Streptomyces clavuligerus: one gene and its partner. The protein of the gene in region 2 interacts with the protein of the main gene of each other region in a pairwise test. Links are inferred from orthologs where the notes say so. Each region holds a gene or a part of one and is shown on either strand. Other genes may lie near its edges.

Region 1 (15,819 bases), 3.5 Mb from region 2 along the record:
GTCCACACCCTGCGGGCCCCCCTCGCGGAGGTCTTCGCCACCCTCGACGCCCCCGGGGCCCCCGCCCCGCTGGAGGTCGCCCTCCCCGCCGACCACTTCGACACCGCCGTACACCGCTGGCAGCTCACCGAGATGGCCCGGCTGCACCAACCGGCGTATGTCGGGGTACGGCGGATGGTGGTGCTGCGGGACCTCGGCAGACGAGGCGAACCGGACCCCGTCTGGCTCCGCCGGTGGCGGGCGATGGAGCGCGCGGGAGCACCCGTCGCCGTCCGCACGCCCCCGCCCCGGCAGCTCCCCAGACCCCGCCACTTCGAGGAGATGGGCGCGTCCGCCGTGCCCGTGCTCTGCCGCCCCGCGAGCAGCGGCGCGGGCCGCCGCGCCATCGGCATGGCGCTCGCCGCCGGGCACGGCATCGCCCTCTGGCACACCGACGGCCACCCCGACCTCGGCTGCGGCGACTTCTGCGACCGGCTCCACGAGGGAGCCGCCCTCCTCCTGGAACAGAGCACCGCCCCCGTCGAACTTCCCGACCGGCTCAGACGTATCAGGGACGACATCAGCGGAACCCGCGACACCGGCCACTGGGCCGAGTCGGTGGCCCTCCTCTACGACGACCCGGGGCGCCCGCTGCCCCTCGACGACAGCGGACCGGTCGACTCCCCATGAGGGCGCCGTGCGGTCCCGGTGAGGAGAGCCTCAAGAGATCGCCGCCGTCTGCCATGGGAGGGCGGAGGTGTGGGTACATAAACGGCGTTGCCCGCGACCGGTTTCCCGACCCGTCACTGAGGAGCGAGCGATGGACGACTGGCTGATCTACCGCGGCGTCGGCGCGCCGGACCACCGGCGGATACGCTCCCTGCCCCCGCCCCCGCCCTGGCGTGCCTTCACCGGGGAGCCGCTGCCCGGCCCCGTCCCCCCGATCGACGCCGCCTCGCTGCGGCGCCTCGGCACCCGGGTGGGCGCACCGCCCGCCCAGGACTCCCGCGCCCTGGAGCTGATCAACGCGGCGCTCTATCTGCGCCGCCCCCTCCTCGTCACCGGCGAACCGGGCTCCGGGAAATCCACCCTCGCCCACTCCATCGCCTATGAACTGGGGCTCGGGCGGGTCCTCCAGTGGCCCGTCGTCTCCCGCACCGAACTGCGGGACGGCCTCTACACCTACGACGCCATCGGCCGCCTCCAGGACGCCCAGCTCGCCGAACGCGAGGAGCCGGGGGAGGAGCCGGGGGAGGAGCCGGAAGAGGGGGCGACCGGGCGGCGCGGGCCCGACGACATCGGCCGCTACATCCGCCTCGGCCCCCTGGGCACCGCGCTGCTCCCCACCGAACTCCCCCGGGTCCTGCTCATCGACGAACTCGACAAGAGCGACATCGACCTCCCCAACGACCTCCTCAACGTGGTCGAGGAGGGCGAGTTCGCCCTGCCCGAACTGGAACGGACGGCGGACCGGCCCGGACGGTACGAGGTCCGCGTCCTCACCGACGACGGCCGCCGGGTCCCGGTGCGCGGCGGCCGGGTCCGCTGCCACGCCTTCCCCTTCGTCCTGATGACCAGCAACGGCGAACGCGACTTCCCCGCCCCGCTGCTCCGCCGCTGTATCCACCTCCACCTCGACCCGCCCCGCGACGAACGGCTCGCCGCCATGGTGCAGGCCCACTTCGGCACCGGCGCCGACGAACACAACCTCGATCTGATCGGCCGCTTCACCAGCGAGGACGGCGACGGCGAACTCCGCCCCACCGACCAGCTCCTCAACGCGATCTATCTGACCCAGCACACCGCGCGCACGGAGCCCGGACGGCGCGAGGAGATCGCCGGACTGCTGATGCGGCCCCTCGACACCCGCAGGCGCTGACCCATGGACCCACGACCCCGCGCCCGGCCCGGCCGCCGCTCCCCGCCCCGCCCCGGCCCGGCCGCCCCCGGCGACGGCCCGGACCACGAGCGGCACGAGGAGCCCGGCGCGCCCGCGCCCCCGCTCGTCGCCCTCGTCCGCCGGATGCGCGCCGCCGGTCTCGACCCCACCCCCGAGGAGCTGGCCGACGCCCTCTGGCTGGCCCGGCACGTCCCCGCGACCCCGCCCCCCGGCGCCCGGCCCGGCCCCGCCCCCGCCGCACCGCCCGGCGAGGAGGAGACCCCCGACCCGGTACGCGACCCCGCCCCCGCAGACGACCCCGCGTTCCCCGCCGCCCTGCGGCCCGCCCCCGTGCACCGCTCACCCGTCGAGCTGTACGCGCCCGGCCGCCCGGGACCCGGCACCGGCGGCGCCCCGCCCGGCGCGGTCATGCGGCGGATCAGGGTCCCCGCCCCCACCGCCCTCCCCGACGCCCGCGCCCTCGAACGCTCCCTGCGCCCCCTCCAGCGCTACCGGCCGCCGCTGCGCCCCGTCCGCCGCGAACTCGACGAGACCGCCACCGCCGACCGCGCCGCCGACACCGGGCTCGTGCTGCCCGTCCTGACCACCCGGCGCCGCCGCGAGGCCCGGCTCGCCCTCGTCATGGACGAGTCCAGCTCCACCGTCGTCTGGCAGGACGTCCTGGAGGAGCTGCGGCAGATCGGCGAGCGCGCCGGCGCCTTCCGCGAGGTCGCCGTCCACCGCATCGGCGACGGCACACCCCCCGGGGGACCGCCCGGCATCGGCGACCCCACCGGCCGCCGGCTCACCGTCGTCCTCAGCGACTGCGCCGGACCGCTCTGGCGCAGCGGCCGGATGCAGCGCCTCCTGTACACCTGGGCCGCCACCGCGCCCGTCGCCGTCGTCCAGCCGCTGCCCCAGCGGATGTGGGGCCGCACCCATCTGCCCGCGCTCCCCGGGGTGCTGCACCGCCGTGAGGGCCCCGCCGGACGGCTGGAGTTCGCCCCCCGGGACGGCACCGCCGCCCCCCGGGGCATCCCCGTGCCCGTGCTCGCCCTGCGCCGCTCCTCGTTCGAGGCGTGGACCCGGCTGATCGCGGGCGGCACCGGACAGAGCGTCGGCGCCGCCGCCGGGATCGTGCACCGCCGCCACCGGCCCGCCCCCGGCCGCGCCCGCGCCGCCCAGCGCCTCGACGCCGCCGAACGCGTCCGTCGCTTCCGCAGGACCGCGTCGCCCGCCGCCGCCCAGCTCGCCGTGCATCTGTCCGCCGTCCCGCTGATGCTCCCCGTCATGCAGCTCGTCCAGCGCGCCACCCTGATGCGCAGCGGCCCCGACGTCCTCGCCGAGGTCCTGCTCAGCGGATTGCTGCGGCGCGACCCGAGCGGCCCCGGCGCCGACGACGGCGGCCCGTCCTACGTCTTCCTCGACGGGGTGCGCGAGGAACTGCTCGCCCGGCTCGGCACCGGCTCCGCCGCCCTCGTCCTCAAACACTGCTCCGAGTACGTCGAATCCCGCTACGGCCGCACCGTGCGCAACTTCCCCGCCATGGCCGCCGCCTTCCTCACCGGGTCCGTCGACCCCAGCCCCCAGCCCCTCGCGCCGGTCGGCCCCGAGGACCGGGGGCCGCTCTCCTTCGCCCAGATCTCCACCCAGGTACTGCGCCGCTTCGGCGCCGACCGGACCGCCATGCTCCCCGGGCGGCTGCACCGCGAGGGCACCGCCGGGCTGCTGGCCCGCGCGCACGCCTGTCTCGCCCACTACGCCGAGCACGGCACCGTACGCGACCTCGACACCGCCATCGCCCTCCTCGCCTCCGCCACCCAGGCGGAGAGCTGGACGAGCCGCACCACCGAACGCGCCGGGCTCTACGAGGAACTCGCCGACGCCCTGCTCCGCCGCTGGCTGGTCCGCCCCCTGCCGGAGGACCTGCCCGAAGCCCTCGACGCCGCCCAGACCGCCATCGCGGGCGGGCCCCCGCGGGCCCATCTCACCCTCGCCCGCGTCCTGGAGGCCATGGCCGACGAGGTCGCGTCCGGACGGCTGCCCGCCAAGCTCGTCCCCGAGTGGGCCTGGGTCCAGGCCGGGGACGAACCCGAGCCCGTGGCCGCCGTCCTGCTCACCGCCGCCGACAGCAGCCTCGCCGAGCTGACCGACGCCGTCCCCCGGAGCCGGTCCGCCCCCACCGCCCTGCGCGAACAGGCCGCGTCCGCCCGTATCCGGGTGCTGCGGCGGCTCGCCGTCCTCGGCGCGCCCTACGCCCTGAGCGGCCCCGCCGACCCCGGGGACTGGTTCACCGCCACCCTGGACACCGCCATCGCCGTGGTCCATCTGCTGATGGCGGAGGCCGTCCCGGACGCGCTGGCCGAGCTGCGCACCGACGAGCGCCATGAGTCGGCCCTGCTGGCCCGCGGCGGGCTGCTGCTCGAACTGGCCCGCCACCACCGGGGCGAGGGACCGGTGCGGCCCCGGGTCGTGGACCTGGCCGCGTCCCGCGCGTACGCGGAGAGCGCGGGCCACGATCTGCACACCGGCATCGACGGCATCGACTGGGACGCCGTCGGCCCCGCCGAGCTGTGCCGGGTCTGGCTCGACTACGCCGACGCCATCGAGTTCGCCGACGAACACCCCGACGACGACACCAGGCTGCGCATCCTCCAGGCGCTGGACCAGGCGCGGCGCAACGCGGGCCGGGACGAGGAGACCCAGGCCCACATCCTGCTGCGAATGGCCTCCCTGCTGGAGCAGCGGTACCTCACCACCGGGGGCTGGGCCCACCGCGACTCGGCGATCGCGGCCTGGACCGAGGCCCTGCCGCTGCTGTCCTGGTCCGACCCCGGGCGCACCGGGGTGCTCACCTCGCTCGGCCGCCAGCTCACCGAACGGGGCGTGGACAAGGAGAACCCGTCCGACGTCCACGCGGCGGTACGGGCCCTGCGCGGCGCGATCGAGGAGACCCCGCCCGCCGACCCCGAGCTGCCGCGCCGCCGGGCGCTGCTCGGACACGCCTGCATCGAGCGGTTCCGGGCCGACGGCTCCCTCGCCGACCTCCATGAGGCCGAGTGGGCGCTGGGCGCGGCGGCCCGCGAGGCGGCCGACCCGGAGCTGACCGCGTACGCCTGGTGGTACCGCGCGCTGGCCTCGGCCCTGCTGGCCCGGCGCACCGGATCACCGGCCCGGCTGCGGGCCGCGGCGGTCTACTACCAGCGGGCCGGACAGGGCCCCGACGGACTGCTGGAAGGCGCGGTCACCGCCCAGTGGGCCCGCGCGGGCAGGCTGGAGCGCACGGCCGGTCCCGAACGGGCCCTGGAGGAGCACCGCGCGGTGCTGGGGCTGCTCTCCTCGGCCCGCTCCCGCCCGGCGGAGCTGATCCGCCAGGAGATCCGGCGGCTGGAGGACCCGGGCGGGGAACCCCGCCGCGAGGAGGACCCGGAGCAGGGCCCCCCGGGCCCCCGGGACCGCCACGGCCGCTGACGACCCCCGGGTACACCCCCGAACCCGGGAACGCCGGAGGGCCGGCACCCCCATGGGTACCGGCCCTCCGGTCCGCCGCGGCGGACCACAGCGCGGATCAGGCGTCGAAGACCTCGTTGACGAGCTGCTCCTGCTCCTGCTCATGACGCTTCTTGGAGCCCACCGCCGGGGACGAGCCGTGCGGACGGGAGATCCGCCGCAGCCGCTCGCCGTGCGGGACGTCCGCGCCGACGGCCAGGTCCAGGTGGTCGATCAGGTTGAGCGCGATGAACGGCCAGGCACCCTGGTTCGCCGGCTCCTCCTGGGCCCAGATGTACTTCTCCGCGTTCGGGAACTTGGCGATCTCGGCCTGGAGCTCGGCACCCGGCAGCGGGTACAGCCGCTCCAGCCGGATGATCGCGGTGTCCTGCGTACCGCGCTTCTTCCGCTCCGCGTCGAGGTCGTAGTAGACCTTGCCGGAGGTGAAGACGACCTTGCGCACGCCCGCCGGGTCCACCGTGCCCGCGTCGACGCCGGTGTCCCCGATCACCGGGCGGAAGCCGCCGGTCAGGAACTCCTCCGTCTTCGACTGCGCCGCCTTCAGCCGGAGCATCGACTTCGGGGTGAAGACGATCAGCGGCTTGTGGTGCGGGTTGTGCACCTGCCAGCGCAGCAGATGGAAGTAGTTCGACGGCAGCGTCGGCATCGCGACCGTCATGTTGTTCTGCGCGCAGAGCTGGAGGAAGCGCTCCGGGCGGGCCGAGGAGTGGTCCGGGCCCTGGCCCTCGTAGCCGTGCGGCAGCAGCAGCGTCACACCGGAGTGCTGGCCCCACTTCTGCTCGGCCGAGGAGATGAACTCGTCGACGACGGTCTGGGCGCCGTTGACGAAGTCACCGAACTGGGCCTCCCACACGACCAGCGCGTCCGGGCGGGCCAGCGAGTAGCCGTACTCGAAGCCCATCGCCGCGTACTCGCTGAGCAGCGAGTCGTACACGTTGTAACGGGCCTGCTCCTCGGTGAGGTAGAGCAGCGGGGTGTAGTCCTCGCCGGTCTCCTGGTCGACGAGGACCGCGTGGCGCTGGCCGAAGGTGCCGCGGCGGGTGTCCTGGCCGGAGAGGCGCACCGGGGTGCCCTCCATCAGCAGCGAGCCGATGGCCAGGGTCTCGCCCATGCCCCAGTCGATCGTGCCGTCCTCGACGGAGGAGGCGCGCCGCTGGAGCTGCGGCAGCAGCCGCGGGTGGACGGCGACGTTGTCCGGGATGTTCACCTGGGACTCGGCGATCCGCTTGACGATCTCCTGGGAGACCGCCGTGGTCACCGCCACGGGGAACTCGGCCTGCGGGTCGGGGACCTGCGCCGGGGCGGGCAGGCTGGTGGCCTCGCGGACCTCGGCGAAGACCTTCTCCAACTGGCCCTGGAAGTCCTGGAGGGCCTGCTCGGCCTCCTCCAGCGTGATGTCCCCCCGGCCGATCAGCGACTCGGTGTACAGCTTGCGCACCGAACGCTTCTTGTCGATCAGGTTGTACATCTGCGGGTTGGTGAACTGCGGGTTGTCGCCCTCGTTGTGACCGCGGCGGCGGTAGCAGATGAGGTCGATCACCACGTCCTTGTTGAACGTCTGGCGGAACTCGAAGGCGAGCCGCGCCACCCGGACGCACGCCTCCGGGTCGTCGCCGTTGACGTGGAAGATCGGCGCCTCGATCATGCGGGCCACGTCGGTGGCGTACATCGAGGAGCGGGAGGACTCCGGGGCGGCGGTGAAGCCGACCTGGTTGTTGATGACGACATGGACGGTGCCGCCGGTGCGGTAGCCGCGGAGCTGCGACATGTTCAGCGTCTCGGCGACCACGCCCTGGCCCGCGAAGGCCGCGTCGCCGTGGAGGGCGACCGGCAGCACGGTGAAGTCCGTGCCGCCCTTGTTGATGACGTCCTGCTTGGCGCGGACGACACCCTCCAGGACCGGGTCGACGGCCTCCAGGTGGGAGGGGTTGGCGACCAGGGAGACCTTGATCTGCTCACCGTCGAGACCGGTGAAGGTCCCCTCGGCGCCCAGGTGGTACTTGACGTCACCGGAGCCGTGCATCGACTTCGGGTCGAGGTTGCCCTCGAACTCCCGGAAGATCTGCGCGTACGACTTGCCGACGATGTTGGCGAGGACGTTCAGCCGGCCGCGGTGGGCCATGCCGATGACGACCTCGTCGAGGCGGGACTCGGCCGCCGAGTCGATGACCGCGTCCAGCAGCGGGATGACGGACTCGCCGCCCTCCAGCGAGAACCGCTTCTGACCGACGTACTTCGTCTGGAGGAAGGTCTCGAACGCCTCGGCCGCGTTGAGCCGGCGCAGGATGCGCAACTGCTCCTCGCGCTCCGGCTTGGCGTGCGGGCGCTCCACCCGGTCCTGGATCCACTTGCGCTGCTTGGGGTCCTGGATGTGCATGAACTCGATGCCGGTGGTGCGGCAGTACGAGTCCCGCAGCACGCCGAGGACGTCGCGCAGCTTCATCAGGGACTTGCCCGCGAAGCCGCCGACCGCGAACTCGCGCTCCAGGTCCCACAGGGTGAGGCCGTGCTCGGTGATGTCCAGGTCGGGGTGCTTGCGCTGGCGGTACTCCAGCGGGTCGGTGTCGGCCATGACATGGCCGCGGACCCGGTAGGAGTGGATCAGCTCGAAGACCCGGGCGGCCTTGGTGACGTCGTCGTCGTGGGAGGCGTCGATGTCCTTGAGCCAGCGGACCGGCTCGTACGGGATGCGCAGCGCCTCGAAGATGTCGTCGTAGAAGCCGTCCTCGCCCAGCAGCGAGTTGGCCACGACCCGCAGGAACTCGCCGGAGGCCGCGCCCTGGATGACCCGGTGGTCGTAGGTCGAGGTCAGCGTCATGACCTTGGAGATGCCCAGCTTGTTCAGGGTGTCCTGGGAGGTGCCCTGGAACTCGGCCGGGTAGTCCATGGAGCCGACGCCCATGATCACGGACTGGCCGGGCATCAGCCGCGGCACGGAGTGGACGGTGCCGAGGCCGCCGGGGTTGGTCAGGGAGACCGTGACCCCGGTGAAGTCGTCCATCGTGAGCTTGTTGCCCCGGGCGCGGCGGACGATGTCCTCGTACGCCTGCCAGAACTCGAAGAAGTTGAGCGTCTCGGCCTTCTTGATGGCCGCGACGACGAGCTGGCGGTCGCCGTTGGGCTTGACCAGGTCGATGGCGAGGCCGAAGTTCACATGCTCCGGCTTGACCAGCGTCGGCTTGCCGTCCTTCAGCGCGAAGGACCAGTTCATCGACGGCATGGCCTTGAGGGCCCGCACCATCGCGTAGCCGATGAGGTGGGTGAAGGAGACCTTCCCGCCCCGGGCGCGCTTCAGATGGTTGTTGATGACGATGCGGTTGTCGAAGAGCAGCTTCACCGGGACGGCGCGCACGGACGTGGCCGTGGGCATCTCCAGCGAGGCGTTCATGTTCTTCGCGACGGCGGCGGCCGGGCCGCGCAGGGTGATCAGCTCGGGACCCGCGGGTGCCTCGGCGGCCGGCGCGGGAGCCGCGGCCGGCTTCGGCGCGGCGACCGGGGCCGGGGCCGGGGCCGGGGCGGCGGCGGGCACGGGCTTCGGCGCTGCGGGGGCCGGAGCCGGTGCCGCAGCCACGGCCGGGGCCGCGGGGGCGGCCGGGGCGGCGGGCACGGTGGCACCGTTGGCGCTCGCCCGGGGGGCGGGAGCGGTCGGCGCGGGGGCCGCGGCGGGAGCCTCCGCGGTGGGCTCGGCCCCGGTGGCGGCGGTGTTCTGCGCGCCGGGCTTGTAGTCGGCGAAGAAGTCCCACCAGGCCCGGTCGACCGAGTTCGGGTCCTGGAGGTACTGCTGGTAGATCTCGTCGACAAGCCACTCATTGGGCCCGAAAGCGGCGGCGGGACCGGCGCCCTGCGCGCTTTCGTCGGTCGTGGGGGCACCACCCGGCCGGAGGCTGGGCGAGCTGGAGTTACTGGGGGACTGAGACGACACGGCGGCAACCGCCCTCTTCCGCTTCACAAGGTGATGGACAGCGGGAATCAAGGCTACGCCTCCCCGGCCTGGACGTGCAGACCAGACGGGTCACAGTCGCGCAAGTCACATCGAAAGACGGGTTTCACGGAGGGGAATGGCGGGAAATAAGCACGGTTTACCCGCACCGCTGGTATGGCAGCCAGCGATGGAGCTTCCGGACATGTTCACCCGCTGTTCCGGTTTTCCGCCCTCGTCCCGCACACGTAGAAGGGTTGGTTCCGATTCGAACCCTACGTCAAGGGCGGGGTGAGGGGACCCCCGGAAGAGTGACGAGGATGCGGCAGCCCCGGGCCGATTCGGCCACACCGATCCGACCGCCGTGGAGATCGACGGCCCAGCGGGCGATGGCGAGGCCGAGGCCGGTGCCCCCGTCGCCCTTGCCGGGCGCCGCGCCCCCGCCCCGGTTGAACCGCTCGAAGACCTGGCGCCGCTGCGGCTCCGGGATGCCGGGACCCTCGTCCACGACCTCCAGGTCCAGCGACTCGGGGCTCTCGCCGCGCCGGGCCCGTACCGTCACCCGGCCGTGCGGGGGCGAGTGCTTCACCGCGTTGTCGATCAGATTGGCGACGACCTGGTGCAGCCGCTCGGCGTCCGCGTGGGCGGTCAGCTCCGGCGGGGAGACGTCCAGATGCAGATGGACGTCCGTCCGCGTGTGATGCCCCGAGCCGGAGGCGAGCGCGCGCCGCCCGGCGGCGAGGTTGGCCTCCTTCAGCACCCCGGAGAGGTACGGCCACACCTCGAAGCGCCGGGCCCGCAGCGGTACGACACCGTTGTCGAGACGCGACAGGTCGAGCAGGGTCTCCACCAGCCGGCCCAGCCGCTCGGTCTGTTTCAGCGCGGTCCGCATGGTCTCCGGGTCGGCGGCGGAGACCCCGTCCACCACGTTCTCCAGGACGGCGCGGAGCGCGGCGATCGGGGTGCGCAGCTCGTGCGAGACATTGGCGACCAGCTCCTTGCGGTGCCGGTCCACCGCCTCCAGGTCGTCCGCCATGCGGTTGATCGTGCAGGCGAGGTCGCCCAGCTCGTCCCTGCGGTCCGCGCCGCGCACCCGGCGGGTGAAGTCGCCGTGCGAGATCCCCCGGGCCACGCGGTTCATCTCGTCCAGCGGCGCGGTGAGGCCGTGCGCCACGAACTGGGTGATCAGCAGGGTCGCGATCACCGAGAAGACGGTGATGAAGCGCAGCTCGGTGGAGGTCTCCAGGGCCACCAGCAGCAGCCCGGTCGTGATGAAGACCGAGACCACCACCAGCGTGCCCAGCTTGGTCTTGATGGAGATCTTGGCCTTGACCGGGCGGGGCCGCCCGGCGCCCTGGCCCCGGGGGCGGCTCACGGCGCCGGGGTCTCCAGGGCGTACCCCACCCCGTGGACGGTACGGATCCGCTCCGCGCCGATCTTGCGGCGCAGGGCCTTGATATGGCTGTCGACGGTCCGGGTGCCGGAGGCGTCCGCCCAGTCCCAGACCTCGGCGAGGAGCTGCTCGCGGGAGAGGACCGCGCGCGGGGTGTTCGCCAGACAGACCAGCAGATCGAACTCGGTGGGGGTCAGATGCACATCGTCGCCCCGGACCCGGACCCGCCGCTGGGCGTGGTCGATCTCCAGCTCGCCCAGGCGGAGGATGCCGCTGCGGGGGGTGACGGCGGCGAGCGCCGCCCGCTCCACCCGGCGCAGCAGGACATGCACCCGGGCGGCCAGCTCCCGCATCGAGAAGGGCTTGGTCATGTAGTCGTCGGCGCCCACGCCGAGGCCGACGAGCATGTCCGTCTCGTCGTCCCGGGCGGTGAGCATCAGCACCGGCACCGGGCGCTGGGCCTGTACCCGGCGGCAGACCTCCAGGCCGTCGAAGCCGGGGAGCATCACGTCGAGCACCATCAGATCGGGCTGCCATGCCTCGGCCGCGTCGACGGCGGCGGGGCCGTCGGCGGCGGTCTGCACCAGGAAGCCCTCGGCCCGCAGCCGGGCGGCGATGGCGTCGACGATGGTCGAGTCGTCCTCGACGACCAGCACCCGGCGCTGGGCTCCGGGCGTGGCCGCGACGCCGTTGTGGGTGGTGTGTGTCTGTTCCATCGCCCGCCCCTGTAAGCGCTGGGCCGCGTCGCCCGCGCATTGTCGTCCATGTGTAGCTCAGCAGCGTAAAGGCAGTTGGAGGCTCCGGGCTACGCGGGCACTACGGCGAGATGGACCACGTCAGGAACGCCTCGGGCAAGGTGGATCTCTTCCGTCCCTACCCCGTTGAATCCGGCATTCCGCAAGGTTTCTTCAAAAGCGGGGGACGGTCGCGCCGACCAGATCGCGAGCACCCCGCCCGGATTCAGCCGCCGGGCGGCGAGGGCCAGACCGGCGGGGGAGTACAGCGCCCCGTTGTCCTCGGTCACGGTCCAGTCCGGGCCGTTGTCGATGTCCAGGCAGAGGGCGTCGTAGCGGACGTCGGTGTCACGGAGATGGGTGAGGAGGTCCACGGGGAGGAGCGCCGTCCGGGGGTCGGCGAGGGCGGGGGCGGAGATCCGTCCCAGGGGGCCGTGGAGATGCCAGTCGACGATGGCCGGTTCTCGTTCCACAACGGCGATATGTCGCCAGACCGGGGAGGCGGCGGCGTGGGCGAGGGAGAAACCGGCACCGAGTCCGCCGATGAGGAGGGACGGGTCCGGGCGGGCGCCCAGGGCGCGGTGGGCCGCGTCGATCAGCAGCCGCTCGGAGCGGCCGTCCGAGGTGTCCATCAGGAAGCAGCCGTTGGCGATGATCTCGTACACCTCGCCCCGGCGGCGCAGGGCGACCTCGCCGAAGGGGCCGTCGCGGCGGTCGAGGGTCACGGGCGGTTCATGGGGTGCGCGGGGCGTGGGCGGGGTGGTGCGCATCGGGCCTCCGGTCGGCTGGCGCGGCGGACGGGCGGTCGGGCGGTTGGTTGGGCGAGGGCGGTGGGCGGTGGGCGGTGGCTCCGGCGGTCGGGCGAGGGCGGTGGACGGGCGGCGGGGGCTCCGGCGGCCGGGTGCGGGTGTTGGTGCTGGTGTCGTGGTGACGCGTGGTGACCGGGCCATCGTGGTCCGTCGCTCCCCGCCGGGCCAAGTGGTTTCCCGGGGCGTCGCCGCTTCCGCCGGCTCCGGCGGGCGGGGCGGCGTCACCCGCCGGAGCCCCGCCGTCCCCGCCGCCGCTGTGCCGTCCCCGCCGTGCCGCCGGGTGCGGCCCCGATCGCTCAGAGCGAACAGGCGGCCGGGAACATCCGGGGCTCCCCATGCATTGACCTCACATAACTGCATTGAGTCTCCATAGCTCAAGTTCACTGCCTAAGGGGAGATCATGGCTGCTGAGTCCCAGACGTTCACACCGCTCACCCTGCCCGTGCTGCCGCTCGACGACGAGGTCGTGCTGCCCGGAATGGTGGTGCCGCTGGACCTCACCGACACCGAGGTCCGCGCCGCGGTGGAGGCCGCGCAGGCCGCCGTCCGCTCCGCCGGGCCGGGCAAGCCGCGGGTGCTGCTCGTCCCCCGGGTGGACGGCCAGTACGCGGCGACCGGTGTGCTCGGGACCGTCGAGCAGGTCGGCCGGCTCTCCGACGGCGACCCCGGCGCGCTGATCCGCGGCGAGGGCCGCGTCCGCATCGGCTCGGGGACCACGGGCCCCGGCGCCGCCCTGTGGGTGGAGGGCACCCAGATCGCGGAGTCCGTCCCCGACCCGCTGCCGGGCCAGCTCGCCGAACTGGTCACCGAGTACAAGGCGCTCGCCACCGAGTGGCTCAAGAAGCGCGGTGCCTGGCAGGTCGTCGACCGGGTGCAGCAGATCGACGACCTCGCCCAGCTCGCGGACAACTCCGGCTACTCCCCCTTCCTCAGCACCGCGCAGAAGATCGAGCTGCTGGAGACCGCCGACCCGGTCGCCCGGCTGCGGCTCGCCATCTCCCAGCTCCGCGAGCACCTCGCCGAGCAGGACGTGGCGGAGTCCATCGCCAAGGACGTCCAGGAGGGCGTCGACAAGCAGCAGCGCGAGTTCCTGCTGCGGCGCCAGCTCGACGCCGTCCGCAAGGAGCTGCGCGAGCTCAACGGTGAGCAGGAGGGCGAGGAGTCCGACGACTACCGGGCCCGCGTCGAGGCCGCCGCGCTGCCGCCGAAGGTGCGCGAGGCCGCCCTCAAGGAGGTCGACAAGCTGGAGCGCGCCAGCGACCAGAACCCCGAGGCCGCCTGGATCCGCACCTGGCTGGACACCGTCCTGGAACTGCCCTGGAACGAGCGGACCGAGGACGCGTACGACATCCGGGGCGCCCGGGCCGTCCTCGACGCCGAGCACGCGGGCCTCGCGGACGTGAAGGAACGGATCACCGAATACCTGGCGGTGCGCAAGCGGCGCGCCGACCGGGGGCTCGGCGTGGTCGGCGGGCGGCGCGGGGGCGCGGTGCTCGCGCTCGTCGGCCCGCCGGGCGTGGGCAAGACCTCCCTGGGGGAGTCCGTCGCGCACGCCATGGGACGGAAGTTCGTCCGGGTCGCCCTCGGCGGCGTCCGGGACGAGGCGGAGATCCGCGGCCACCGGCGCACCTATGTCGGAGCGCTGCCGGGACGCGTCGTCCGGGCGATCAAGGAGGCGGGCTCCATGAACCCGGTGGTCCTCCTGGACGAGATCGACAAGGTCGGCTCCGACTTCCGGGGCGACCCGGCCGCCGCCCTCCTCGAAGTGCTCGACCCGGCCCAGAACCACACCTTCCGGGACCACTACCTGGAGGTCGAGCTGGATCTGAGCGATGTGGTCTTCCTGGCCACCGCCAATGTCCTGGAGGCTGTCCCCGAGGCCCTGCTCGACCGGATGGAGCTGGTCCGGCTGGACGGCTACACCGAGGACGAGAAGGTCGTCATCGCCCGGGACCACCTGCTCCCGCGCCAGTTGGAGCGGGCGGGCCTCACCCCCGGCGAGGTGGTCCTGGAGGAGTCGGCGCTGCGCCGCCTCGCCGGGGAGTACACCCGCGAGGCCGGGGTGCGGAACCTGGAGCGGGCCGTCGCCCGGCTGCTGCGCAAGGTGACGGCCCAGCACGAGCTGGGCGAGGGCGGGCTGCCCCGCGCCATCGGCGCCGGGGAGCTGCGCGCGCTGATCGGGCGCCCGCACCATGTCCCGGAGTCCGCGCAGGACCCGGCCGAGCGCCGCACCGCCGTACCCGGTGTCGCGACCGGACTCGCGGTCACCGGCGCGGGCGGCGACGTGCTCTTCGTCGAGGCGTCGCTGGCCGACCCGGAGACCGGCGCGGCGGGGCTGACCCTCACCGGCCAGCTCGGCGATGTGATGCAGGAGTCGGCGCGGATCGCGCTGAGCTATCTGCGCTCGCACGGCGCCGAGACCGAGCTGCCGGTGGCCGATCTGAAGGACCGGGGTGTGCACATCCACTTCCCGGCGGGCGCGGTGCCCAAGGACGGGCCGAGCGCGGGCATCACCATGACCACGGCGCTCGCCTCCCTGCTGTCGGGGCGGCCGGTGCGCACGGATGTGGCGATGACCGGCGAGGTCTCGCTCACCGGGCGGGTGCTCCCGATCGGCGGGGTGAAGCAGAAGCTGCTCGCCGCCCACCGCGCGGGCATCACCACCGTGGTGCTCCCCAAGCGGAACGAGGCCGACCTGGACGATGTCCCGGCGGAGATCCTGGACGTGCTGGACGTCCACCTCGTCACCGATGTCCGTCAGGTCCTGGAGCTGGCGCTCGCCCCGGGGCGGCTCCCGGCGGTGGCCACCGCGGCCTGACCCGGGTGCGGAACGGCCCGGCCCGGTGCGACCGGGCCGGGCGCCGGTCCCCGGGCGGCGCTCCCCCGCCGCCCGGGGCCCTGCCCGCGCGGGGCCTGTCCCCGCCCGGGGCCCCTTCCGTCCGGGAACTCTGTCCGCGGCCCTCTCCCCGGCCTTCTTGCCCCGGGCCCTTGCCACCCGGGGCCCTTGCCCCGGGACCCCTTCCCCGTCCGGGACCCCTTCCGCGCGGGATCCTTGTCCGCGGCCCTGTCCGCCCGGGGTTCCTCCCGCCCGGGGCGCTGTTTGCGCGGTCTCTTTCCGCGCGGGTCTCTTCCGCCCGGGGCCTTCCCCGCCCGCGGCCCTGCCCGCGCGGGGCCCTTCCCGCTCCGGGCCTTCCCCGCCCGTGACCGCTTCCCGGCCCCCTTTCCCGGCCCTCTTGCCCCGGGCCCTTGCCACCCCGGCCCCTTGCTCCGGGGTCCCTTCCCCGTGCGGGTGCGGGCGGGGCGCCTCTGTCGCTCCGGGCCTTCCCGCCTGTTGCCCCCGTCCCCGGCTTCTTGTCGCGCGGGGCCCTTGCCACCCCGGCCCCTTGCTCCGGGGTCCCTTCCCCGTGCGGGTGCGGGCGGGGCGCCTCTGTCGCTCCGGGCCTTCCCGCCTGTTGCCCCCGTCCCCGGCTTCTTGTCGCGCGGGGCCCTGCCCGCCCCGGGTCCCTCGCCGTCCGCGGCCCGTTCCCGCCCCCCTGCCCCAGGCCCCTCCGGGCTGTGGCCCCTTCCCGGCCGGGGCCCGTCGCGGCCCGGGCCCT
Region 2 (14,420 bases):
CGCGGCGGAGCGACCCGCCCGGAGGAACCCGCGGAAGCTGACGCCGGGTCGGTGGCGGGCGCATCGGGACCGGCCCGCCGACCGCCGGGCACACCGGCGCGCAAAGGGCGTACGGGGCGGGCGGATCGGGTGCTGTCAGTGAGGGGCCGTATTCTCTGTGACCATGCCCGACGACAGCACGACAGCAGCGACGACGTGGCCGTCCGCCTATCCGCGGGGGTACGCGGTCGTCGACGTGGAGACCACCGGCCTCGCCCGCGACGACCGGATAGTCTCCGCTGCCGTGTACCGGCTGGACGCCCGGGGCGAGGTGGAGGACCACTGGTACACGCTGGTCAACCCGGAGCGGGATCCGGGCCCGGTGTGGATACACGGTCTGACGTCCGACGTCCTCGCGGGGGCGCCGCTCTTCCAGGACATCGCCGACGAGTTCTCGCAGCGCCTCGACGGCCGGGTACTCGTCGCGCACAACGCCATGTTCGACTGGTCCATGATCGCCAGGGAGTACGCACGGGCCCGCCGCACCGCGCCCACCCGGCAGCGGCTGTGCACCATCGCGCTCGCCAAGGAGCTGCGGCTGCCGCTGCCCAACCACAAGCTGGAGTCCCTGGCCGCGCACTTCGGTGTGGTCCAGCGGCAGGCGCACCACGCGCTGGACGACGCCCGGGTGCTGGCGGAGGCGTTCCGGCCCAGTCTGCACACGGCGGCGCGGGACGGGGTGCGGCTGCCGCTGCTGGAGTGTCTGCCGCTGACGGAGTGGTCGGACTCCCCCGCCGTGGCCCGGATCGGCTATCAGCCGGGTCACGGCCGGACGGGGGCGGGCTCCTCCTACGGCCGGTACGGGGCGGGCTCCTGGCGCCCCTCGCGCAAACGCCCCCCGTGCCCCTATCCCAACCCGGGGCGGTACGAGCCGGGGAAGCCGCTGAAGCAGGGGATGCGGGTGGCGTTCTCGGGGGACACCTCCGTCGACCGGGAGCTGCTGGAGGACCGGGCGTTCGAGGCGGGGCTGCACATCTCCACCAGCGTCTCCCGGCTGACGAGCCTGCTGGTCACCAACGATCCGCACGCCCCGACCTCCAAGACCGGCCGGGCGACCGCGTACGGCACCCCGATCGTGGACGAGGCCGCCTTCACCCAGCTCCTGCGGGACGTGGCGGCGGCCGACTGAGCGCCGGGCCGGGACGGTGCGCAGGGGCCTCCGGGCCCGGTGGACGGCCGGTCGGCGCAGACGGGTGACGGGCGGGCGTGCCGTCCGCCGGTTCCGCGGCCCCGCGCCGCACGCTGAGGCGCATGGCACTTTGCGAGGTCTGCGGAAACGACTACAGCATGTCGTTCGAGGTGCACGCCCAGGGCGCGGTGCATGTCTTCGACTGCTTCGCCTGCGCGATCCACTGCATGGCGCCGGTCTGCGAGCACTGCGAGGTCCAGGTGATCGGCCAGGGCGTCGAGGTCCAGGGGCACTGGTACTGCGGTGCCCACTGCGCCCGCGCGGAGGGACGGGTGGGAGTCGTCGACCGGGCCTGAGCCCGCCGGTCCGACCCGTCCGGGTCCGGTCCCGCCCGGCGGACCCCGCAGCCGGGGCGGACGGCCCGGGGACGCGGTGGGCGGGCCCCGCCACCGGCCGCGCCGGGGGCAGGAGGTACGGTCGACGCCGTGTACCGCTTTCTGTTGACCCGCCAGTGGGTGATCCTCACCCTCGTCGGCCTCGCGCTCGTCCCGACCATGATCGAGCTGGGCTTCTGGCAGTACCACCGCCATGAGCGCCGGGTGGAGCAGAACGGGCTGATCCAGCGGAACCTGGAGGCGGAGCCGGTCCCGGTGACGGAGCTGACCTCCCCGGGGCACTCCGTCCCCCGCTCCGACTACTGGCGCAAGGTCACCGCCACCGGTACGTACGACACCCGGGGCGAGGTCGTCGTCCGCCGCCGTACCAATGTGGACGACAAGGTCGGCGTCCATGTCCTGACCCCGCTGGTCCTCCCCGACGGCCGCGCGGTCCTCGTCAACCGGGGCTGGGTCCCGGCCCCCACGGACCAGCACGCGTACCCCGCCGTACCGCCCCCGCCGAAGGGCGAGGTCACGATCACGGGCCGGCTGAAGGCGGACGAGACGACCGGCAGCAGCGGCATCAAGGACCTCTCCGGGCTGCCGCCCCGCCAGATCATGCTGATCAACAGCGAGCAGCGGGCCGAGGCGCTGGACCGCGCGGTCCTGGGCGGCTATGTGGAGCTGATCCCCGCGAAGACCTCGGCGACCCTGCCCGAGCCGATCCCGAAGCCGGACCACGACTCGATCGGCGCGCACATGGCGTACGCGGTCCAGTGGTGGCTCTTCACCGCCGGTGTCCCGATCGGCTGGGTCATCCTCGTCCGCCGCGAGGTGCGCGACCGGCGCGCCGCCCGCGCGGCCGAGGCCGCGGCCGGCGGGAGCGGCGGACCCGGCGGGAGCAGCGAGGACAGCGGGGACAGCGAGGACAGCGGGAGCACGGAGCGGGCCTCGCAGGAGCCCGCGACCGCCTGACGCGTCGCGGCCCCAGCGGTCCGGCGGGCCGCCCGGGGAACTGCGCGCGCGACGGCCGGGCCCCGATCGTCCGACGGCCCTGATCGTCTGACAGGGGGACCCGGCTGATATTCCCCCACCCGCCCCGGGAATGCGCCACAGCATGACCCTGCGCATCGAGGACTACGCCCTCATCGGCGATCTCCAGACGGCGGCCCTGGTCGGCCGGGACGGCTCCGTCGACTGGCTCTGCCTGCCCCGTTTCGACTCGGCGGCCTGCTTCGCCGCGATCCTCGGCGACCACGAGAACGGGCACTGGCGGATCGCCCCGAAGGGCGCGGGCGTGTGCACCCGGCGGGCGTACATCGGGGACTCCCTCGTCCTGGAGTCGGTGTGGGAGACCCCCGACGGCACGGTCAAGGTCATCGACTTCATGCCGCAGCGCGACGAGGCCCCCGACGTGATGCGGATCGTGGAGGGCGTCACCGGCACCGTCCAGGTGGAGAGTGTGCTGCGGCTGCGCTTCGACTACGGCTCGGTGGTGCCCTGGATGCGCCGCACCAACGGCCACCGGGTGGCGGTCGCCGGGCCCGACGCGGTGTGGCTGCGCAGCGAACCCCGGGTCAAGACCTGGGGCCAGGACTTCAGCACCGTGTCCTCCTTCCCGGTCGGCCCCGGCGAGCGGGTGGCGTTCACCCTCACCTGGTATCTCTCGCACCACCACCGGCCCACCCTCGTCGACCCGTACGAGGCGCTGGAGTGCAGTCTGCGGGACTGGTCCGCGTGGGCGAACCGGTGCAGCACCTCGGGCCCGTACCGGGACGCCGTCGTCCGCTCGCTCATCACCCTGAAGGCCCTCACCTTCAAACCCACCGGCGGCATCGTCGCCGCGCCCACCACCTCGCTGCCCGAGGCGCTGGGCGGGGTACGGAACTGGGACTACCGCTTCTGCTGGCTGCGGGACTCGACGCTCACCCTGGACGCCCTGCTGGACGCCGGGTACCAGGACGAGGCGACGGCCTGGCGGAACTGGCTGCTGCGCGCGGTGGCGGGCGACCCGGCGGACCTCCAGATCATGTACGGGCTCGGCGGGGAGCGGCGGCTCCCGGAGACCGTGCTCCCCTGGCTCTCCGGATACGCCGACTCCTCCCCCGTGCGCACCGGGAACGCGGCCGTCGACCAGCTCCAGCTCGATGTCTACGGCGAGGTCGTCGACTCCTTCTTCCTGGCCCGGCAGGCGGGTATCCCCTCCGAGCGGCACGCCTGGTTCCTCCAGCTCAGCCTGCTCGGCTTCCTGGAGACGAAGTGGCGGGAGCCGGACGAGGGGCTGTGGGAGGTCCGGGGACAGCGGCGGCACTTCGTCCACTCCAAGGTGATGGCGTGGGTGGCGGCGGACCGCGCCGTCCGCACCCTGGAGGGCGACCCCTCGCTCCGCGGCGACGTGGACCGCTGGCGGACCATGCGGGACGCCGTCCACGAGGACGTCTGCGAGAAGGGGTACGACCCCGTGCGCAATACGTTCACCCAGTACTACGGCTCCGCCGAACTGGACGCGGCGACCCTGCTGATCCCCCGGACCGGGTTCCTGCCGCCGGACGACCCCCGGGTGGTCGGCACGGTCGACGCGGTCCGGGAGGGGCTCGGCACACCGGGCGGGCTCATCCGCCGCTACAGCACCGGGGGCGGGACGGTGGACGGTCTGCCGGGGGACGAGGGCGCCTTTCTCGCCTGCTCGTTCTGGCTGGCGGACGCGTTGCGGATGACCGGCAGGAGCGAGGAGGCCCGGGATCTGTTCGAGCGGCTGCTGACCCTCCGCAACGATGTGGGGCTGCTCGCCGAGGAGTACGACACGACGGCCGGGCGCCAGCTCGGCAACTTCCCCCAGGCGTTCAGCCATATCGCCCTCGTCACGACGGCCCTCGCGCTGGGACGGGAGATGCGGGCAGGATAAGTCCATGGATCTTGGACTGAAGGACCGCGTCCTCGTGGTGACGGGCGCCTCGCGGGGGCTGGGCAACGCCTCGGCGCGGGCGCTGGTCGCCGAGGGCGCGAAGGTCGTCATCACCGGGCGCGACGAGCGGACCGTGCTGGACGCGGCGGCGGAACTGGGCCCGGACGCCGTGGGCATCGCGCTGGACAACGCCGACCCGGAGGGCGCGGAGCGGCTCGTCAACGCCGCCCGGGCGCACTTCGGGCGGTTCGACGGGGTGCTGATCAGCGTGGGCGGGCCCCCGCCCGGGTCCGCCGCGGACAACACGGACGAGCAGTGGCGGGCCGCGTTCGACTCGGTGTTCCTGGGCGCGGTGCGCACGGCCCGCACGGCCGCCGCGGCGCTCGGCGAGGGCGGGGTGATCGGATTCGTGCTCTCCAGCTCGGTCCATGAGCCCGTCCCCGGGCTGACGATCTCCAACGGGCTGCGCCCGGGGCTCGCGGGCTTCGCCAAGTCGCTCGCGGACGAGCTGGGGCCGCGGGGCATCCGGGTGGTGGGGCTGCTGCCCGCCCGGATCGACACCGACCGGGTACGGGAACTCGACGCGCTCTCGGGGGACGCGGAGGCGGCCCGGGCGGCGAACGAGGCGCGCATCCCGCTGCGGCGGTACGGCACCCCGGAGGAGTTCGGCCGGGTGGCGGCGTTCGTCCTGTCGCCCGCCGCGTCCTATCTGACGGGTGTGATGCTGCCGGTCGACGGGGGGACGCGGCGCGGCTTCTGAGCCGGTGCCGCCGCCGGGCCCGGCGGAGGGGCGTGCCGGGGGTCAGTTCACCCGGCGGGCGCCGTGCCGGGCGGCGCGCAGCCGTGCCTCGGCGGGCAGTTCGACGAGCCCGGCCGAGGCGCGGGCGTGCTCCACCGCCCCGGAGGCGAGCCGGGTCAGGGTCTCCTCCGGTGAGGCGTGGGGCTCCAGGAGGAGTCCGACCCCGGCCCGCGGCTCCCGGCGGCGGCCGGTGAGCCGGACCCGGGCCCGGGCGACCCCCGGCAGCGACTCCGCCTCCGCCTGGAGCACCCGCTCCAGCGCCCGGCCCCGGATCAGTCCGTCCCCGCCGTCGTCGCCCGCCACCCGGAGTTCGGCGAGTCGGCCCCGCCGGAGCTGCGCGAGCAGCAGCCAGAGCGCCAGCAGCACGAGCACCGCGAGAACGGCGGCGACGGTGGGCCACCACCAGCTCTCGTCGCGCCACCGCTCCCGGTCCGCCGTGGAGAGCGGCACATCGCGGGGGCCGTGCCAGGGCCACCAGGACGGGACGTCGAGGCCCGCGCCCGCGGCGAGCGCCGCGCCCGCGCCGCAGACCAGCACCGCGCCCGCCAGGCCGAGCACCACACGGTTGACGGCTCTCAGCATCGTGCCTCTCCCCGCACTCGTGTCACCTCAGGTCTTCCGCACGGGCGGCCGGGAGACCCGTACGGACCGCGACAACTCCTTGACCAGGCCGAGTTCGGCGACGGCCGCGTCAAGGGCGCTGTCGAGGTCGGCGCGGACCTCGTCGAGGTCACGGAAGTGGGCCAGGGCCCGGACCCTGGCCCGGGACCGGCCCACCCGGACCCGTACCGACCGCACTCCGGGCACCTCCATCGCACGGTCCCGCAGCACCAGGGCGGCGGCCGTCCGCTCCAGGCCCGCCCGGACGGGGCCGCCGTCGCGCCGCATGGTGAGCAGCCGGCGCAACCCGGGGGTGACGGCGAGGACGATCAGCCAGAGCCCGACGGCGGCGAGGACCGCCGCGCCCGTCAGCACCCAGGGTTCGTCGAGCCGCCGCCGGGCGAGCTGGGCCACGGCCACGCGCCGCCACTCCATCGCCGGGCGGCCCGCCCGGACGGCGGCGATGTCGTACAGCAGCACTCCCGCGCCGCCGAGGACGACGGCGGCGAGCAGCGCGGCGGGGAGGCGGCGCACCGACCAGAATCTGCCGGTTCCGGTCCGGCGGTTGCGGACGAGGAAGGGGTCGGGCCGCTCGGTGCTGGGCGGTGGCGGCGCGGTCGGCGCCCCGGGCTGTGCCGTCGGCCGCTGCTGCGGGGTCATCGGGTCCTCCGCCGCGCGGTGCCGCGGGTCTCGGCCGAGTGCAGCCGTTCCACCAGGACGGAGACCTCCGGGACGGTCATCCCGGCCAGGGTCTCGACGCGTTCGGTGACACGGCGGCGGACGGCGCCGCACTGGAGGCCGATGTCGGACGGGTAGTCGAGTTCGAGGCTGACCCGGACCCGGGCGGCGCCCCGCCGTACGGCCACGGAGGCATGCGGGGACCGGCCGCCCTCGGGCACGGCGCCGATCGCCTCCCGGGCCGCCTGTGCGGCGATCTTCGCGACGACGCGGTCCGCGATGACGGTCGCGCCCCGGTCGCCCGCGCCGATCCGCCCGCCGGTGGTGCCGCCGTCCGGACCGCCGTCGACGATGCCGCCGTACCCGCCGTCCGGACCGCCGTCGGCGGTGGCGGCTCCCGCCCCCGGGGTCACCGGGGCCGGTCGCCGCGCTCGCGGGTCCGGAAGAACTCTCCGGGCGCGAGATCGCCGTCGAGGAAGCGGCCTGCCACGAAGCCGACCGCTCCCAGGGCGGCGACCAGCAGAAAGGCGCCGAAGCCACCGAAGTACCCGGCGAAGCCGAGGCCCATTCCGGCCAGTAGTCCGGCCACAGCCATGTTCATCTCAGCTCAGCTCCTCACTCCCTGGGCCGCCGGTCACTGAAGTCGTGGTTCCGGTTCGTCGTCCTCCTCGTCGGGCAGCTTCACATCGGTGACCGCGATGTTCACCTCGACGACCTCCAGGCCGGTCATCCGCTCCACGGCGGAGACCACGTTCTCGCGCACCGCGCGGGCCACCTCGGAGATCGAGACGCCGTAGTCGACGACGATCTCCAGGTCCAGCGCGGTCTGTACCTCGCCGACCTCGGCCTTGACGCCCCGGGTGACGCTCGTCCGGCCGCCGGGGACGCGGTCGCGGACGGCCCCCAGGGTGCGGGAGAGTCCGCTGCCCATGGTGTGGACGCCGACGACATCGCGGGCGGCGAGCCCGGCGATCTTCTCGACGACCCCGTCGGAGATGGTCGTACGGCCCCGGACGCCGGGGTCCTTGCCCCCGGACCTGCCGCCCGTGCCCTGGAGTTCCCTACCGGTGCTGTCCGTCATCCCGTCGATCCTTTCGGCCGTCGCCCGCCGTTTGGAAAACACCCCCTTGCCCACATTAAGCGCGGTTGTCCGCTTGCGCGCCGGGGATGCGGCAGGCTGGGGCCATGACCACTGCTGACGCGGTACGGAGATGGCTCGGCCCCGGCAGACTGCTGGCGCTGGGCGGGGCGGAGGACGGGGTCTGGATCACCGAGCGGGCGGCCCGGGCCGTGCTGGAGCGGGCGGGCGCGGGGGTCACCGGGGTGGTGCCGGGTCCGCTGCGGCTGGATCTGGCGGACCCGGAGGCGGCGGCCCGCCCCCGGGTGCCGCCCCCGCCGGGCGCACTGCCGCCCGGTCCGCTGCGGATCACGGCGGAGTGCACAGCGACGACCTGGTCACGGCCGCTGCCGGAGCTGGCGGCCGGACTGCGCGAGGCGCTGCTGACCGCCGCGACGGACGTGCTCGATCTGCCCGTGACGGATACGGATATCCGGGTGACGGGGCTGGCCGACCCGGCCCCGGCCGGGGGGACCGGGCCGGTGCGCGCCCCTGTGGAGCCGTCCGTTCCACGGACGGAGCCGGACGGTCCGGCGGCCCGTGCCGCGGCCGCCGTCCCCGGCGTGGACGGTCTGACCGCCACCCTGGGCCCCGCCGTCACGATCGCCCCGGACCGGGCCCGGCTGGAGATCGCCGTCGCCCGGGGCCACCGCCCCCTCACCGTGGCCCGTGCGGTCCGCTCGGCCGTCTCGCCGGAACTGCCCGGGGACCTCCCGGTGGCGGTCCTGATCACCGCCGTCACCGTCTGAGAGCGCTCCGGCGCGCGACACCTCGCGGAGAACACGGCGGACCGGGTCCCCCGGGTCGGCTGTCGGCCCCGGGGGGACGCGCTGGACGAAGGTCGGCGGTGGTGGCCCTCCCGGCAGACGCGGTGGACCAGGTCCTGAGGTGGCCACGCGGTACGTCGCGGTGGAGGCAGGTCCGGCCGCGGCTGTGCGGCACGCCCCGAGCCGCCGCCGTCCCCGTCCCCGGAGGACCCGACCGCCCTCGCAGCCCGCCAGATCCGCGCGGTGGCCGTGCGACGGCGCCCCGGGGTCCGGAGAAGGCGACGGACCGCGCGGGGCCGTGCGGCGTGCTCCGGCGACGCACCGGATCCGGCGGTGAGCGCGGGGCTCGTCGGCGGCGGGGCGGCCGGATCGGGGCGCGGCACCGGGTCCGGGGGACGTGACCGGCGGGTGGGTCAGTCGCCGAGGCCCGCGAGGTCCCGGAGGCGGCGGGTCTGGGACGCGCGTTCGGCCGCGCGCTGGTCCTCGTAGGAACGGGTCGCCGCGCCGCGCAGCAGGGTCTTGGTCTCGACGACCGCGTCCCGGGGTGCGACGAGCAGCGCGGCGACGAGGTCACGTACCGCCGCGTCCAGTTCCGCCCCGGGAACCACGAGCTGGGCGAGGCCGATCCGTTCGGCCTCGTCGGCGTGGACGGAGCGTCCCGTCGCGCAGATCTCCAGCGCCCGGGCGTAACCGGCCAGCGAGACCAGTGGATGGGTACCGGTCAGATCGGGGACGAGGCCGAGCGCGGTCTCGCGCATGGCGAACTGCGCGTCCTGCGCCACGATCCGCAGATCGCAGGCGAGCGCGAGTTGGAAACCGGCGCCGATGGCATGTCCCTGGACGGCCGCGACACTGATGATGTCGTTCCGCCGCCACCAGGTGAACGCCTCCTGGTACTCGGAGATCACGGCGTCGAGCGCCGTGTCGGACATCCGTGCCAGTTCCAGGAAGGACGGCTCGCCCGTAAAGCCCTCGGGCGTGAAAGCCTGCCGGTCGAGCCCGGCGGAGAAGGACATGCCCTCCGCGCGCAGCACGACCACCCGTACGCTGCCCGGCAGCGACCGACCCGCCTGCGTCAGCGCCCGCCACAGGGCGGGGGACTGCGCATTGCGCTTGGCCGGGTTGGTCAGGGTCACCGTGGCGACCATGTCCTCCACGGTGAGCCGTACGCCGTCCTGGTCCAGCACGACATCGTGCGCGGAGCCGGGCGAAGTCATGGGGCGCCTCCGGTTCGGGGGTGATCGGTGCAGTCGCAGACTAGCTAAGCGACTGCACAGTAACCACCCGTCCCCGGGGACTTGTCCGCCATGGCCGAGCCCCCGCCACCGTACGGCGAGGTCCACAGGACCCGCACCGCCGGAAGCGGCGACTGCCGGAGCGTCCACCCGGCCCGCTGTCGGGCCGGCCGGGTGAGCACTCGACAACCGGACAGAGCCCGGCCGCCGGCCGCTCAGGCCGAGGCGGCCTTCTTGCCCCGTGTGGCTCCACCGCGTCCTCGCAGTGTGACTCCGGACTCACTCAGCATCCGATGGACGAACCCGTAGGACCGGCCGGTTTCCTCGGCCAGCGCCCGGATGCTCGCACCGGAGTCATATTTCTTCTTCAGGTCTGCCGCGAGCTTGTCGCGCGCGGCGCCGGTCACCCGGCTGCCCTTCTTCAGAGTCTCGGCCACCCGTGCCTCCTCATGGGAAGTGCGCTCTGGACTTCTCATGATCACCCCTTGCGCCCTTCCTGGCCACCCATTCGGCAAGGTCCATAAGACGACCTTCATCAGTCCCTATACGGCCCGGGCACCCCGAAAGGTTCATTCCGTGTTCGAGACGTCCGTCACAGAAGCGGGTCGTCCCGACAAGTGGGCAGGTCAGAGTAGGTACGTTCCGAAGCATGCCGACGGGGGCACCACCGGGAGCGCCCGGTGGCCCGCGGGCGGCGCCCCGACGGATGGATGAGACACGCTCACTCAGATGATGGATCACCCGTGAGCCGAATGATCCATAGGCAGTGGATCAGTGCGCTGGCCGGGGTCGGCACCCCGCGTCCCGGGCCCGTACGGGCTCCGGTGCCGGTCCCGGACCGGCACCGGAACGGCGTCCGGTCAGGCCAGGGCCACCAGGTCCGCGTAGTCCGCGCCCCACAGGTCCTCGACGCCGTCCGGCAGCAGAATGATCCGCTCCGGTTCCAGCGCCTCCACCGCGCCCTCGTCATGGGTGACCAGGATGACCGCGCCCTTGTAGGTGCGCAGCGCGCCCAGGATCTCCTCGCGGCTGGCGGGGTCGAGGTTGTTGGTGGGCTCGTCGAGCAGCAGCACATTGGCCGAGGAGACGACCAGGGTGGCCAGGGCGAGCCGGGTCTTCTCGCCGCCGGAGAGCACACCGGCGGGCTTGTCGACGTCGTCGCCGGAGAACAGGAACGAGCCGAGCGTCTTGCGGATCTCCACCAGGTCCAGGTCCGGGGCGGAGGAGCGCATGTTCTCCAGGACCGTGCGGCCCGGGTCCAGGGTCTCGTGCTCCTGGGCGTAGTAGCCGAGCTTGAGGCCGTGGCCGGGGGCGACCTCGCCGGTGTCGGGCTGCTCCACGCCCGCGAGCAGCCGCAGCAGGGTGGTCTTGCCCGCGCCGTTCAGACCGAGGATGACGACCCGGGAGCCCTTGTCGATGGCGAGGTCGACATCGGTGAAGATCTCCAGCGAGCCGTAGGACTTGGACAGGCCCTCCGCGCGCAGCGGGGTCCGGCCGCAGGGCGCGGGCTCGGGGAAGCGCAGCTTGGCGACCTTGTCGGAGGCGCGCTCGGCCTCCAGCCCGGCGAGCAGCCGCTCGGCGCGGCGGGCCATGTTCTGCGCGGCGACGGTCTTGGTGGCCTTGGCCCGCATCTTGTCGGCCTGGGCGTTGAGCGCGGCGGCCTTCTTCTCGGCGTTCTGCCGCTCCCGCTTGCGGCGCTTCTCGTCGGCCTCGCGCTGCTGCTGGTAGAGCTTCCAGCCCATGTTGTAGATGTCGATGGTGGAGCGGTTGGCGTCCAGGTAGAAGACCTTGTTGACGACGGTCTCGACGAGGTCGACGTCGTGGGAGATGACGATGAAGCCGCCGCGGTAGGTCTTGAGGTAGTCGCGCAGCCAGACGATCGAGTCGGCGTCGAGGTGGTTGGTGGGCTCGTCCAGGAGGAGGGTGTCGGCGTCCGAGAAGAGGATGCGCGCCAGCTCGACCCGGCGGCGCTGGCCGCCGGAGAGCGTGTGCAGGGGCTGGCCGAGCACGCGGTCGGGGAGTCCGAGCGCGGCGGCGATGGTGGCGGCCTCGGCCTCGGCGGCGTATCCGCCCTTGGTGAGGAACTCCGTCTCCAGGCGCTCGTACTTCTTCATCGCCTTCTCGCGGGTGGCGCCCTGGCCGTTCGCCATCCGGTCCTCGTTCTCCCGCATCTTGCGGAGGACGCTGTCGAGTCCGCGGGCGGAGAGGATGCGGTCGCGCGCGAGGGTGTCGAGGTCGCCGGTGCGCGGGTCCTGCGGGAGGTAGCCCACCTCGCCGGAGCGGGCGATGGTGCCGGAGGCGGGGATGCCCTCACCCGCGAGGCACTTGGTGAGGGTGGTCTTGCCCGCGCCGTTGCGGCCGACGAGGCCGATGCGGTCGCCCTTGGCGACACGGAAGGACGCGGACTCGATGAGGATGCGGGCACCGGCACGCAGCTCGATACCGGAAGCGGTGATCACGGACAGACTCCAGGGCGGATCGGACGGCGGAGGGACGGGCGGAGGGGGCGTCGACGCCGTCTAATGCACAGGGAGAAAGGCCATACGGCCAGTCTAACGGGGGGCTGCAAGTGCTTTTGCGGGCTCGGTGGCGCGGCCCGGGGGCCGGCGGGCGGCCGAAACCGCCGCGGCCTGCGCGGACGGTGCGCGGGGAGGCGTCGCCGGGGGCGGACGCCCAAAGGAGACGCGGGTCACATCGGAGGAACGGGCTCCGGGGTACGGCCCGGTCCGGCGGGGGTGCGGCGCGGCCCCGCCGGGCCGGGTGGCGGGGGTCGGCGCTACGCGCCTCCCGTGTGGACCTGGAAGGCGGCGCGGCGGACGGCCTTCGCGAGGGCCGGATCGGGATGCGCGGCGGCCAGGGCCACCAGGACCTGGACCGTACGGGGGTGACCGCCGGACCGGACCTCTTCGAGGAGGGCCGGGACGGTGCCCTGGACCGCGGAGTCGAGGTGGCGCAGCAGCAGTTGGGGCTCGCCGTGGTCGGCGACGGCCGCCGCGGTGTCCACCCAGAGCCAGGTGGCGTCCTCCCGGCTGAGGACATCGGGCGCGTCCTCGGGGTCCATGCCCTCGTACTCGGCGAGCCAGAGCAGGGCGTAGGGGCGCAGCGACGCCTCGGCGGCGGCGGAGCGGACCTCGGCCTCGGCGGGGGCGCCGACGACGCGCAGCGCCTCGAAGGCGAGCCCGCGCAGCAGGGCGTCCTCGCCCCGGGCCACGGTCAGCAGTTCGGTCACCGCACTGGAGACCGGGCGCGCCGCGAGCCAGGCCCGGTACTCGGCCCTGGCGGGCCCCGGGGTGAGCCGGGCACAGCCGCGGAGCATGTCCTCGGCCGACTGCTCGATATTGCCCGCGGGGCTCTGCGCGGCCACGCAGATCTGCTCCAGCTTGACCCAGACCGCCCAGTTGCCGAGCGGGGTGAGCGTGGCGGAGCGGCCCTTGTCCAGGGTGAGCGCGCCCACGGCGGCGAGCCCGTCGAGGGCCCAGTCGAGCAGCGGGGAGACGGAGGGCAGACCGTGCAGGACGGGCGCCCCGCCCTCGCCCCCGGGGCGGGGTGCCGTGTCCTGGCCGGGGGGCGTTCCGCCGTCCGGCACCGGTTCCGACGATGATTGCGGCGATTGCGGCGTTCCGCCGGGGCCCCCGGCCGCGGGTCGGTGGCCGGGGCCGTAGGGGACCTCGCAGCGCTCCTCGCGCAGCTCCTGGACCCGCTGCTCCAGCAGGTCCAGCAGGGCGGGCACCAGGACGGGCCCGGCCGAGAGCTGAAGGAGGGAGAGCAGTTGCGGAACGGCTTCCACCACTTCCGCCACGGCGGTCGGGGGGACCTCGGTGGGCGCCGGGTGCGCCAGCGACCAGGCGTCGAAGAGGGCGACCCAGCCGCGCAGCACGGCCATGTCGTCCCGGTCCCAGGCGCGCAGCCGCCAGCCGGGGCGGGCGGTGCCGCCGTGCAGCTCCACCAGTCCGGCGAGGCGGGCGCGGTCCCAGCCCGCGCGCACCTGGAGGGGGGTCATACGGAGTGCGGCGGCGGCCCGGTCCCGGGCCGGGGCGGCCAGGGGCACGGGCCCGGGGTCGCGCTCCACGGCCGCCCAGCGGGCGATGCGCACGGCGTCGGCGAGGACCTCTCTGGCCTGGCGGGCCAGCTCGGCGGGGGGTGGGGTGCCCTCGGGTGGCCTGGCGGCCGACCGGGTGCGCCGGGTCGTCACCGCCCTCCGGGCGGTGGCCAGGGGTCGCGGGCGGACAAGACGGAGTCTGGAGTTGCGCGCCAATTGCTCATCAGGCTTTCGGGACGTCACAAGGAGCAGTGTTCCCGCTGACGGCCCGAAAGCCCAAACGGAACCCGGTGGGCACGGGCCGGGACGGGCCGGCAGGAGCACACCGCCGGGGGTCGCCGCGGACCGTGCTGGTGGCGGTGTGCCGCCCGTGTTCCGACGGGGCGTCAGATCAAGGGGGTGAGGAAGCGGCGCAGCGCCTCCTCGTACCGCTCCGGGTCGGCGTTCCACATGGCGGCGTGCGGGGCGCCCCGGACGGTGGTCAGCCCGACCAGGTCGGGGCGGCGGGCCGCCAGCTCGCGCGAGGGCTCCCACGGGGCGACGGTGTCGTCCGGGCCGTGGAGGATCAGCGTGGGGACCCGGAGCGTCTGCGCGTCCGCGACCGGGGCCGGGAGCTGCCGGCCGTCGTAGAGCCCGGCCCGGCTGCGGGCCGCCCGGACCGCGAGCGGCACCAGCGGGGCGGGGGTGTGCCGGGCGGCGGCGAGGGCGTGCAGGGTCGCGTCCTTGTCGAGCACC

Evidence for each region.
Region 1: the proteins of CRV15_RS22970 (region 2) and CRV15_RS07845 interact in binary tests that used the Escherichia coli proteins (3 or more experiments, as listed by UniProt). The link is inferred for Streptomyces clavuligerus from one-to-one orthologs.

Annotation. Positions count from the first base shown.
Region 1 is NZ_CP027858.1:1,963,585-1,979,403, reverse strand. The notes cover bases 5,227-9,613. They hold CRV15_RS07845 (multifunctional oxoglutarate decarboxylase/oxoglutarate dehydrogenase thiamine pyrophosphate-binding subunit/dihydrolipoyllysine-residue succinyltransferase subunit), read right to left. Parts: upstream 9,291-9,613; coding sequence 5,427-9,290; downstream 5,227-5,426. Other genes in these bases: CRV15_RS07835 (HAMP domain-containing sensor histidine kinase), read right to left, coding at 9,568-9,613; CRV15_RS07850 (SAV_2336 N-terminal domain-related protein), read left to right, coding at 5,227-5,329. Outside these bases: CRV15_RS07860 (VMAP-C domain-containing protein), read left to right, coding at 1-669; CRV15_RS07855 (AAA family ATPase), read left to right, coding at 800-1,858; more of CRV15_RS07850, read left to right, coding at 1,862-5,226; more of CRV15_RS07835, read right to left, coding at 9,614-10,662; CRV15_RS07830 (response regulator transcription factor), read right to left, coding at 10,659-11,396; CRV15_RS07825 (spermidine synthase family protein), read right to left, coding at 11,486-12,184; lon (endopeptidase La), read left to right, coding at 12,624-15,041. UniProt on the Escherichia coli protein: E1 component of the 2-oxoglutarate dehydrogenase (OGDH) complex which catalyzes the decarboxylation of 2-oxoglutarate, the first step in the conversion of 2-oxoglutarate to succinyl-CoA and CO(2).
Region 2 is NZ_CP027858.1:5,450,491-5,464,910, reverse strand. Bases 9,807-12,794 are described here. They hold CRV15_RS22970 (ABC-F family ATP-binding cassette domain-containing protein), read right to left. Parts: upstream 12,106-12,794; coding sequence 10,507-12,105; downstream 9,807-10,506. Other genes in these bases: CRV15_RS22965 (hypothetical protein), read right to left, coding at 12,423-12,794; CRV15_RS22975 (helix-turn-helix domain-containing protein), read right to left, coding at 9,862-10,083. In the rest of the region: CRV15_RS23035 (DEDDh family exonuclease), read left to right, coding at 164-1,168; CRV15_RS23030 (hypothetical protein), read left to right, coding at 1,291-1,524; CRV15_RS23025 (SURF1 family cytochrome oxidase biogenesis protein), read left to right, coding at 1,654-2,520; CRV15_RS23020 (glycoside hydrolase family 15 protein), read left to right, coding at 2,663-4,450; CRV15_RS23015 (SDR family oxidoreductase), read left to right, coding at 4,455-5,210; alkaline shock response membrane anchor protein AmaP, read right to left, coding at 5,253-5,831; CRV15_RS23005 (DUF6286 domain-containing protein), read right to left, coding at 5,859-6,509; CRV15_RS23000 (Asp23/Gls24 family envelope stress response protein), read right to left, coding at 6,506-6,880; CRV15_RS22995 (hypothetical protein), read right to left, coding at 6,937-7,128; CRV15_RS22990 (Asp23/Gls24 family envelope stress response protein), read right to left, coding at 7,162-7,608; CRV15_RS22985 (hypothetical protein), read left to right, coding at 7,713-8,393; CRV15_RS22980 (enoyl-CoA hydratase/isomerase family protein), read right to left, coding at 8,825-9,628; more of CRV15_RS22965, read right to left, coding at 12,795-13,928; CRV15_RS22960 (alpha/beta hydrolase), read right to left, coding at 14,072-14,420. UniProt on the Escherichia coli protein: Genetic data indicate it may be involved in ribosome assembly or function.